3 regions of the Acidaminobacter sp. QWL-03 genome follow, and region 1 is predicted to be linked to each of the others. Evidence: riboswitches for the same ligand, from Rfam matches in the RefSeq annotation. Region 1 holds a riboswitch; each other region holds the start of a gene.

Region 1 (3,278 bases):
ATTCAACACCAAAGGCGGACGGTGTGAGCACTGCGAAGGACTGGGCTTTGTAGAGAGCAACATGTTGTTTTTTGAAAATATTGATGTGGTCTGCCCGGTGTGTGACGGCAATCAATTCAATGAGGAAGTGCTGTCTGTGACCTATCAGGGACACTCGATCAAGGCTGTGCTCAGGATGACGGTCGTCGAGGCTATGGCGTTGTTCCACGACCGCGGCAAGCTGCTCAAGATTCTCACATTGCTGGATGACGTGGGACTTGGCTACCTGGAGCTCGGTCAAACTTTGACGACCCTTTCCGGCGGCGAGGCCCAGAGGCTGAAACTGGCCAAGGAGCTGATTTCCAGTGAGGGGAAGAACAACCTTTATTTGATCGATGAGCCCACAACGGGACTTCATCCCCTGGATGTCGAGAATTTTCTGATGATCCTGAACCGAATGGTGGAGGCCGGGAATACCGTCGTCCTCGTCGAGCACAATCTTCAGGTGGTCGGTGCCTCGGATTGGGTGATTGATCTTGGACCATTGGGTGGCGCACAAGGCGGTCAGGTTGTAGCAGCGGGAACACCGCTGGAGGTTGCCGTGAATCCGGGGTCCGTAACCGGCGCTTATTTGGGCATAGCATTTGCTGTTGAGTAAGGAGTTTGACGACTTATGACCAATAAAGAAGAACCATTAGATCAATTGGAAAGCAATATCAAAGATACCGCGTTGATTTTTGAAGGCGGAGGCATGCGGGCCAGCTATACGGCCGGTTTTCTCGTCAACTTGCTGGAAAATCAGCTTTATTTTGACTATGTTGCAGGGATCTCGGCCGGTGCCAGTCACAGCGTTAATTACCTGTCCAGGGACATTGAGCGTGCGAAGCGCTCCTTTGTGGATCTGGTGCGGGATCCGGAGTTTGGCGGCTGGAAGTCTTTTTTCAAAGGCGAGGGTTACTTCAGGTCGGACTATATCTATGAGCAGACACCCGTTCGGGGCGGCGCGCTGCCTTTTGACTTTGAGACTTTTCAGAGAAACAGCGCGCGACTTCGTATTGGGGCGTTTGATCGAGACAGCGGCGAATTTGTGGTGTTTAAAAATGAGGATATTCATGAGATCCATGACCTGATGAAAATTGTCAGAGCCTCCTCGTCTATACCAATCTTTATGCCTCCGACCCGCTTTGGCGGTCAGGTTTTGGTGGATGGCGGCATAGGCCCCGGAGGGGGAATTGCACTGGATATTGCGAAGCAGGATGGCTTTAAGAAGTTCTTTGTCATTCTGACACGTGAAAAAGGGTACAGCAAAAAACCGCCGAAGTTTGGCGGTCTGATTAAATCCTATTATCGTCGGTATCCGCTGGTGGTCGAGGCCATGTTTGACCGCTGCGCCACTTACAACAGGACCCTTGAAGAACTTAAAGAGCTTGAGTTGGAGGGCAAGGCCTTTTTGGTCTATCCGGATCAGATGCCCATTTCCAACCGTGAAACGGACTATGAAAAACTTGCTGCGAGCTATCTGCTGGGCTATGTTCAGGGCAAGCGGGACGTGGCGAAGTGGGTAGACTGGCTGCGCGAGGGAAGTTATTAATGCCTGATATGGGGAAGCATACAGCCGGCTGGCGGCAGCGGTGACACTTGCTTTGGCGGGTAGTTTGAACTGCGACCATCGGCAAAATGCTCTGAAAACGATTAAAGGCGATCAAAAATGGTATATATATCATGAGATCCACGCTTTCTATGAAGCGCCAGTTACATAAGGAGGCTGTGAACCAAAGTCTTATTTGGACGCTTGATCTTTGGGGAGCCGGCAGCGTAACCGACCTTTGTAGGTCGGTTTTCTGTTGGACTGGAAGGAACAAAAATGAGCAATTATGAGTCTAACAACTAAGTGATAACGATTATTAATGAACGTTGTCACGTGGATCGGTCTTATCCAATTTTGCTTATAGGTTTAAACTTATTGGAGGTGACTATAATGAGTGCTTTTACCCGTTCAATCTCTAAAGTTTTCGAAAGTGCAATCGGAACTTTCAAGACTTTTCCAGCGTCCATTGCCAGCGCCGTGGGCTTCGCCGTGGTCACCATGATCCGGATTCAGCTGGATTGGCCTGAACAGGAAGCGTACAATTTCCTGTTCAACTGTCTGCATCTCGCCTTTGCGGTAGGTGCCATCTTCAGTCTTGCGGCCATAACGGCGGCAAAGGTCAAATTTAACACTGCCAAGGCGTTTCTAATCGCGAACCTGCTGGGTGTGGCTTCAGTCATTGTAACGTTCCTGCTGCTGTATTTCTTTGGCGGCAGTGAGCCGGACCGCTGGGCAAATATGATCGTCAGAGTTTCCGGCTTGGCGGCTGCCCGTGTTTCCGTGGTCATAGCGGTCAGCGTGCTCAGTTTCATTATTCTCGCGGCGAAGCCCAAGGAACAGTCGGACTTCTCCCGTGCGTTTTTAATGACGCATAAGGCGTTTTTCATTGCGCTGATCTATGGCGCGGTCATCATGGCTGGCACCTCCGGTGTGGCCGGGGCCGTCCAGGCACTGCTTTACAGGCAAATGAGCAGCAAGGTCTATCAATATATTGGGACAATAGTAGGGTTCCTGACCTATACCATTTTTGTGGGCTACTTTCCGGACTTCAGGAAGGGTGTAGTCGACGACAGACGCGAAAATCTCCAGAAGCAGCCACGGTTTATTGAAGTCTTGTTTGAATTTATCATGATCCCAATAGCCTTGGCGCTGACCGTGGTTCTGTTGATTTGGACTGGAAAGACGCTCGTAGCCGGCCAGGGGGCATCCTTCATGCGGCTTGCCGGGATTGCTACCAGTTATGCGGTGGGGGGCATTTGGCTTCATATTATGGTGACCCACAATACGTCGAATTTGGCGAAATTCTATCGCAGGTTCTATCCGTTTGCAGCGCTCCTGATCCTCGCCTTTGAGGCTTGGGCACTGATTGTACAGCTGAATCGCTTTGGGATGAAAAGCGTCGAGTATTCTTTCCTCCTCATGTGGATTGTCTCTGTGGCAGCGGTGGTGCTTTTAATTCTCAGGAAGGGTAAAGCCCATGTGCTGATTGCACTTTTGGTCTCAGGGGCCGCTTTGGTGTCTGTATTACCGCTGGTGGGCTATCATTCCCTGCCTGTCAGATCTCAAATCAGCCGTTTGGAAAATTTGCTGGTTTCAGAAAATATTCTGAGGGACGGTGCACTGGTGCCGGCGGTACAAGAGCCTGAACGATCCGTAAGGGAAGCTATTACGGATTCGGTCACCTTCCTTGCCTACGCAGAGAGTGCGAAAC
Region 2 (3,278 bases), 1.0 Mb from region 1:
ACTTTTTTCTCAGCCCAACTCCCAGGCCCAGCAAAAGTGTACCGGCAGCGTAATAGGCATATGGCGGAATTTCACCTGTTTTTGGGAGTTTATCCAAAGCAGGATTTCCACGAGGCGTTTCTGGTTCAGTAACTTCCTCAAGGTCCTCCAATTCTTCAGTCTCAACCGGAACATTGACAGGCGTTTCGACCGAAGCTGATGATCCCATTGGAGTCGGAGCCTCAACAACGACTACGACCGACTCGGTTATTTCATCATTTTGTTTTGGTTTATCATTTTGTTTTGGTTTATCTTTTTGTTCTGTTTCATTGTCATTATTTGAGTTGTTGTCATTAGGTGATTCCACGACTGGATCGACTGGATCGACTGGGTCGACTGGATCGACTGGGTCGACTGGGTCGACTGGGTCGACTGGGTCGACTGGGTCGACTGGATCGACTGGGTCGACTGGGTCGACTGGGTCGACTGGATCGACTGGGTCGACTGGATCGACTGGGTCGACTGGATCGACTGGGTCGACTGGGTCGACTGGATCGACTGGATCGACTGGGTCGACTGGGTCGACTGGGTCGACTGGGTCGACTGGGTCAACTGGGTCGACTGGGTCGACTGGGTCAACTGGGTCGACTGGGTCAACTGGGTCAACTGGGTCGACTGGATCGACTGGGTCAACTGGATCGACTGGGTCAACTGGGTCGACTGGATCGACTGGGTCAACTGGGTCAACTGGGTCAACTGGGTCGACTGGGTCAACTGGGTCAACTGGGTCAACTGGGTCAACTGGGTCGACTGGGTCAACTGGGTCAACCTCAGTTACTACCGTTTTCACATCGAAACTAAAACTATCGGATTTATCCACCCAGTCCTTTACCTCCGTCACCAGAGACTGTCCCCCATTGATAGGTAGACTGAAAATCATACTTTCAAAATCCTTGATACTTGCATTTCCACTACCGGCAGTCATTAGGAGCCCAAGCCTCGCGTTTTCACCTAAAGGAAGATATCCTTCACCATTATCAATTGCTTCTAAAAAGTAGTGATTATTGTCCAAAGAGTTTCCCAAAGCCAGTGCACGGATTGCCGCATGGAGATTAGTGTCATAATTCTGGTACTTGTTTAGCAAGTAGTTTATGCGATCTGCAGCTTGGATACCGACCGTCTCCATCATGTTAACCAAGCCAATGTATTTGGTGTTAAGTTCCATTTTTTCAGTGCTGCCTAACATATAGTTCACGGTCGGCGTGACGAGATGGTTATTTCTATCTATTGAGATACTTGTAAATCCATCTGTCAAAGTAAAAGAATGGTTGCCTGGCTTCGTGTTCGAATTATTGCCTTGCTGGGTGTCGATCTTATAATCAACCACTTCAAACGCAGCATAGCGAACCCTAACAACCACATTCAGTGTTTCTACAGAGCTGGCATCGATCTCAAACGCTGTGGCATTGAAAGTACTCTCAGCTCCGCCATTAATAGAGACATCTATACCGTCAAATCTTAAACCCTCAATCAACGCCACGTTGATTGACGTTTTACCTATTACTGAAGTATCCAGTGTGTAAGTTCCGAAGGTTCCATTACCTGAATAAGTTGTTGTATCTTCCGCAAATCCCATCATCCCAAACGGGACCGCGAGCGTGATTATGAGCACAAAAATAAGGGATTGTGCCCATGATTTTGAATTGCGTTTCATGGTATTTCCCCCTGTCAAGTAGGTTATTTATCTATGATTACTTGACACGGCAACTGGACTGCCATAACCCAAATAATAAGGTCTTAGGCTCCATGGTTTTGCGTCCCAGCCTTTCAGCTGGTTTGCCTTTTTCGTATCAACGATCCTCCTCTACAGCTTTTTGAAAAAACACACAGTAATCTACTTTCAGAATAATGAGATAAAACAACCTTGTCAAGGTGTATTTTTCGGCCGAAAGCCTTATGTAAACCCGCTTTCAGGGGTTTGAGAATACCCACTTCAAGATGTTGTATCTATTTCTAAACAATTTTGATTTTGACACAAAATGTGCCAAAAAAATATTTTCCGCATTCTGCAAGAAAGTGTTTTGACACCTTTTTCACTTCAGGAAGAAAATGCCCTTTTATGACCATCGGAAAAGCTCTTAAATGCGGAAGGGTCTCCCTAACTCCCGCCTCCTCCCAAAAAAATTCCGCCGATGGTCACGCCGCCATCTCCACAGCGCCATTACCCTCGACGGAACTCTTTCAATTTCTTTCGATCTTTCCTGATAAACCGCCCGACCGCCAGCATCACCGAGATCGCCATCCACGCAACCAGCACACCCAGCAGCGCCCCAACCGCGTCCAGCGCCATGTCAGATACCTGCATGGTCCGCCCCGGCACAAAATGCTGGTGCACCTCGTCCGCGACCCCAAGCAAACTCGCAATCAGCCAGGCCGGCAGCACCAGCCGCAGCCCTTTGCGGCGCGTCAAAGTAAAAAACGCCACCGTCACAAACCCGCCCAGCACCGTAAACAGAAGCAAGTGCGCGCCCTTTCGCGCCAAATATTTCAACAAAACAACCGACGGATCCGTCGACCGTATCAATTCCGCTTTCGTCGCCAGCCCAAGCCGGACCAGCACCTCATAGGTCTGCTGTGTCGTCTCCTGCATGGCCTGACTCGAGAACCAGTAAATCACCGCAACCCAGACAATTACCAACAGCAGCGTCAATACGCGCTTCACGCGGGCATCCCCCCTCACCTCAACCATTATATGTCGAGATCAGGGTTGAGGTCAAGGCCGCCACCAGGTTGACATAAAATTGTTTTCGCCAACTGTGCAGGTCTTCGCCTACATTGAATTCCCGCCGCGCTCCTTCTCCCTGATATACAGGTCCAGCGCCCGAATCCCCCGGTGGGCCAGCTTGAACATCAGATAGTAAAGGTAAACCGTCAGCACCAAAAATCCAATCACAACCACAACGTTAAAAAGTCCAAACAAGCTCCAGAATGCGTTCATTTTCCAGCCTCCAAATAATTTTTCTGCCGATGGTCACTTCAACCCACAACCCGTCCAAACACCAGCCTTCACCTTTTACCCAACCTCCCGAGCCTAAAACCGATTCATTTAGCATCCCAAATGGTATAAATAAGAAAAGAATTTACAGCCATCATGCAATAAAACACCACGCTCACGCGTTACTCAAATAGAAGGAGCCCTGTCTATGATCCTGTTCACCTTTGTCATCGACAATTCCATAGAACCGCAGTCCAAAGGCAGTTCGGGCAGTTTGGACGAGGGCTTGTTTGGGCGAATCGGC
Region 3 (3,278 bases), 560 kb from region 1:
GGGGATCAAGGTGACCTCCGGCAGTTTGTCTGACAGATTTTTGTAAAACTGATAAGTCACATAGTTATCTTCAAAGGCCAATTTTTGGATGCCAGCTTCCTTCAAAACGGCTTCAAGGGGCCGCTCTGCATTGTGGAGCTGGACTTCAAAGTCAGGGCATTGCGCTTTGGCTTGCTCTGTATATCTGAAATCCGTGATGAACCACTGGGTCTTCGGAAGAATTAGAACGTATCCGCTGGTGCCGGTAAACCCTGAAAAATAGCGGCGGTTTTCAGGCTTAAAAGACAGGAGTGCATCTGCGTTCAGAGTTTCCAAAAGCTTTCGCGTGCTGTTTAAAAGAAGATTAGACAAGGACATCACCTGCTTTGTGAGATTTTTGTTTTTCGACAGAGTTGTCGTTTGTTTTAATGCCATCCCTATCATATCACATTTTTTATATGGGTAGTATAGTTTGGTGACGCGGACAGGATTTGAATTGGTGACGCGGACAAAAATTGATTTAGTGACGCGGACAGGTTTTGAATTGGTGCCAGACACTCACTACAATTCAGACACAATTCATAAGTTACGTCCGTCCCAATGGTTCAAAAAAACATGCCGATGGTCTGGAAATGACCATCGGCATCAGAAGCTTTGCTCTCTCAAAAATCACTCCACTGTCAAATCAAACACAATCTCGCTGACGTCATAACTGGTTTGATCCGGATCATAATCCTCAATCCGGACAATCAGCGGGTCCCCAACCTTCAAGGCACTGACCATCTCGCTCATCTCACCCAATCTCAATTTTCTCGATTCCTTGAGCGGATCACTGATCCCGGAAATGTTGCTGTTATCATACCTGATAATGTGGTCCGCTTTGACAGACTTAATGAAATAACGCTCGCTCGCCATGGGAGAAATTTCAAAGATGGTCTCCCCTTGGCCCTGCTCAATGGACACAATCTGACCGACATAATAAACACGCTGACTGTTCAGCAGAAAAAAATTCATCACCAAAAACAGCAAATTCGCAATCAGCATAGCAAAGAGCAGAAATTTTCTTTTTTTCATGAGACAATCCCTTTCTTAGTGCTGCAGATTTTTAAACGTGCAGTTGCTGCCTTTCACCAATTACATCCCGTAAATACCCAATACACTGAGGAATCCCCCAAAAACAAAAAGACTGCCGATGATCAAAGCATCCGCAGTCTTATAACATTCAGCTCAAGATCAAAACAACAGACTCCGGTGATACAGCACCACTGACGAATACGCCACGAACGGCACCCAGGCCAGCGTCACCAAGGACCGCCCAATCTTATGACGCAGCTGCCACAGGAGCAGCAGCAAAAGCGGCACGAGAAGCAGCTTCACCAGCGGAAATTCGAAAGTCCCCACCATGGGCGCCAAAAACGGATTGGCCTCCTTGAAACCCCGTTCCAGCGCTTCAAGAGTCATCAGGTAGTCCACCTTATTAAACGCCGCAATCCCAATCAACTGCAGCCACAGTAAACGCTCCATAGATTTTGGCATAACCTCATCCCCAAACTTGAAATGATCAGCCGGTTACGCCACTGGATCCCTGCAGCCAAAGCGTCCAAATGCAGCTGCAGCTCAACTCCTCTGAAGGCCTATTGATACCCGGAATCACAGTGTTGGAATCTGTTCATTGAGAATGAATATCATTAAATAACCCTTAAAAACCTGCCGATGGTCACTTCACTCACCATCGGCAGCATTTTTTTATCTTTATTTATATCGAATCGCGTTATCGCTCCCGGCGGTACTGACTTCAAGATTCTGGATGAGCACATCCGTGGAAGTCTCATAATCCTGATCCCTGTACACGCCCTCGAGGGTGACCGTCAGTATAAAATTCCCGCCGCTGGCACTGAGGGTAAACACCGGACCGCTGCTAAACAACAGCCCCTGCAGCCGCTCTGAGGCGCCGGCACTGGATTTGAATTTGAGGGCATTGCCCTCAGCGTAAATATATTTGTACCCGTCCGTTACCGTGGACGGCACTTCGCTGACGGGAATCACCTGAAATTCGCTCGCGTAGCGAACCTCATTCTTGACGGTTTCCATCACGATCCGAATGTCCGACTGGATGTTGAACTGCGCGCTGCCCGTTCCAAAGGACCGGTATCCGAAGAATAAAAACGAAAAACAGACCGTCAGGACGATTCCCAGGATGCCCATGGCCACCAGCAGCTCAATCAGGGTCAGACCTGCGGTGTTTTTGACAGACGGTGTGACAGGCGGGGTCAATTGGCGCAGCCGCTGACCTACTATATCGTTTTTTTCAACAGGCGGGGTCAGACCTGCATTACTAAAACCCGCACCATTTCTTTTATTGTCCATCCCTTGCTGCCTCCTTCCCGCTTCTGATTTTTGGCTGAACCTCACCTGCAAGACCTAAGTCGTCGGATCCGCCAGAATATAAGGCGATCCCGCGCTCCCCGTCCCCGAGGTAATCATCAGGTCCGGATTCAATGAGGTACCCAGCTTTAGTCCTCTGACAGCATTTTTGGAGTTCACTTCATCGAAGCTGCCGTTACTTTTGATATAAACGACAATCGGCTTACTTTCCTTATCATCATCCCGCTTCGTCTTGGTCCAGTAATCAATGCCGCTCATGGATCGCAGCGCGTCTGTCCAGACGCCGCCCTCCAGCTCGCCTTTGCTCGGCATAGCGTTGTCGTAGCTCCAAGACTGGCCCATCAGAGGCGCGCTCAGAGACATCACCCGGCCGTTTTCTCCGGTCAGTTTGATGTAATCTACGCCGCCATAGCGCACATACTGCCCGCCTTTGACATAGGCCAGCGTCACCTTGTTTACAATGCGCACGAGGCAGGTTCTCGTATCTGAGCCGTTTGTCGCTGTGATCGTCGCGGTGCCAACGCTGTTTCCCGTGATGCGCCCCGTGGTATCAACCGAGGCCACCGACGGCAAGCTGGAGGTCCAGGTAACCGGCTTATTCGCCTCCAGCTGATAATAAGTCCCGACCATGATCTCCAGCTCATTGGCATAGATCTCAAGGGTCAGACCTGCAGAATTGGTATGGGTGTTCGAAAACACGGAGCCCACAGGGACAAAGCTCTTGAGACTCACGATCTTCCCGTTTTCGTAAGTCGACTGCTCCGTCACGAGCGCACCGCTGACCGTCACGGTCCGACCGCCTATTGCGAGGCTGAAGATGTCTGTGGTGGCGGTGGTGCCGCTGGCAATGGCCGCTTCCACCTTTTTTTCCGTGCTGTAAATGGCATCCGACCGCCTCCCCGCAGAAAAGATAT

The links. A riboswitch is a leader RNA that binds a small molecule or an ion and turns the genes downstream of it on or off. The one in region 1 is predicted to bind cyclic di-GMP.
Region 2: it holds a riboswitch for cyclic di-GMP, as region 1 does, so the genes downstream of both, AC4PHM_RS13495 (LPXTG cell wall anchor domain-containing protein) here and AC4PHM_RS01440 (hypothetical protein) in region 1, are expected to answer to the same signal.
Region 3: it holds a riboswitch for cyclic di-GMP, as region 1 does, so the genes downstream of both, AC4PHM_RS04010 (DUF5658 family protein) here and AC4PHM_RS01440 (hypothetical protein) in region 1, are expected to answer to the same signal.

The regions. Positions count from the first base shown of each region.
Region 1 covers NZ_CM178752.1:330,874-334,151, forward strand. Annotated here, with positions in the region: gene AC4PHM_RS01430 (ATP-binding cassette domain-containing protein) at 1-637, shown strand, start outside; gene AC4PHM_RS01435 (patatin-like phospholipase family protein) at 653-1,570, shown strand; cyclic di-GMP riboswitch class II at 1,731-1,812, shown strand; gene AC4PHM_RS01440 (hypothetical protein) at 1,958-3,278, shown strand, end outside.
Region 2 covers NZ_CM178752.1:2,890,706-2,893,983, reverse strand. Annotated here, with positions in the region: gene AC4PHM_RS13495 (LPXTG cell wall anchor domain-containing protein) at 1-1,693, opposite strand, end outside; cyclic di-GMP riboswitch class I at 1,739-1,830, opposite strand; gene AC4PHM_RS13490 (VanZ family protein) at 2,201-2,728, opposite strand; gene AC4PHM_RS13485 (hypothetical protein) at 2,810-2,977, opposite strand; gene AC4PHM_RS13480 (RNA polymerase sigma factor) at 3,183-3,278, shown strand, end outside.
Region 3 covers NZ_CM178752.1:891,196-894,473, forward strand. Annotated here, with positions in the region: gene AC4PHM_RS04000 (aminopeptidase P family protein) at 1-351, opposite strand, end outside; gene AC4PHM_RS04005 (hypothetical protein) at 649-1,053, opposite strand; gene AC4PHM_RS04010 (DUF5658 family protein) at 1,213-1,515, opposite strand; cyclic di-GMP riboswitch class II at 1,534-1,616, opposite strand; gene AC4PHM_RS04015 (PilW family protein) at 1,732-2,346, opposite strand; gene AC4PHM_RS04020 (Ig-like domain-containing protein) at 2,401-3,278, opposite strand, start outside.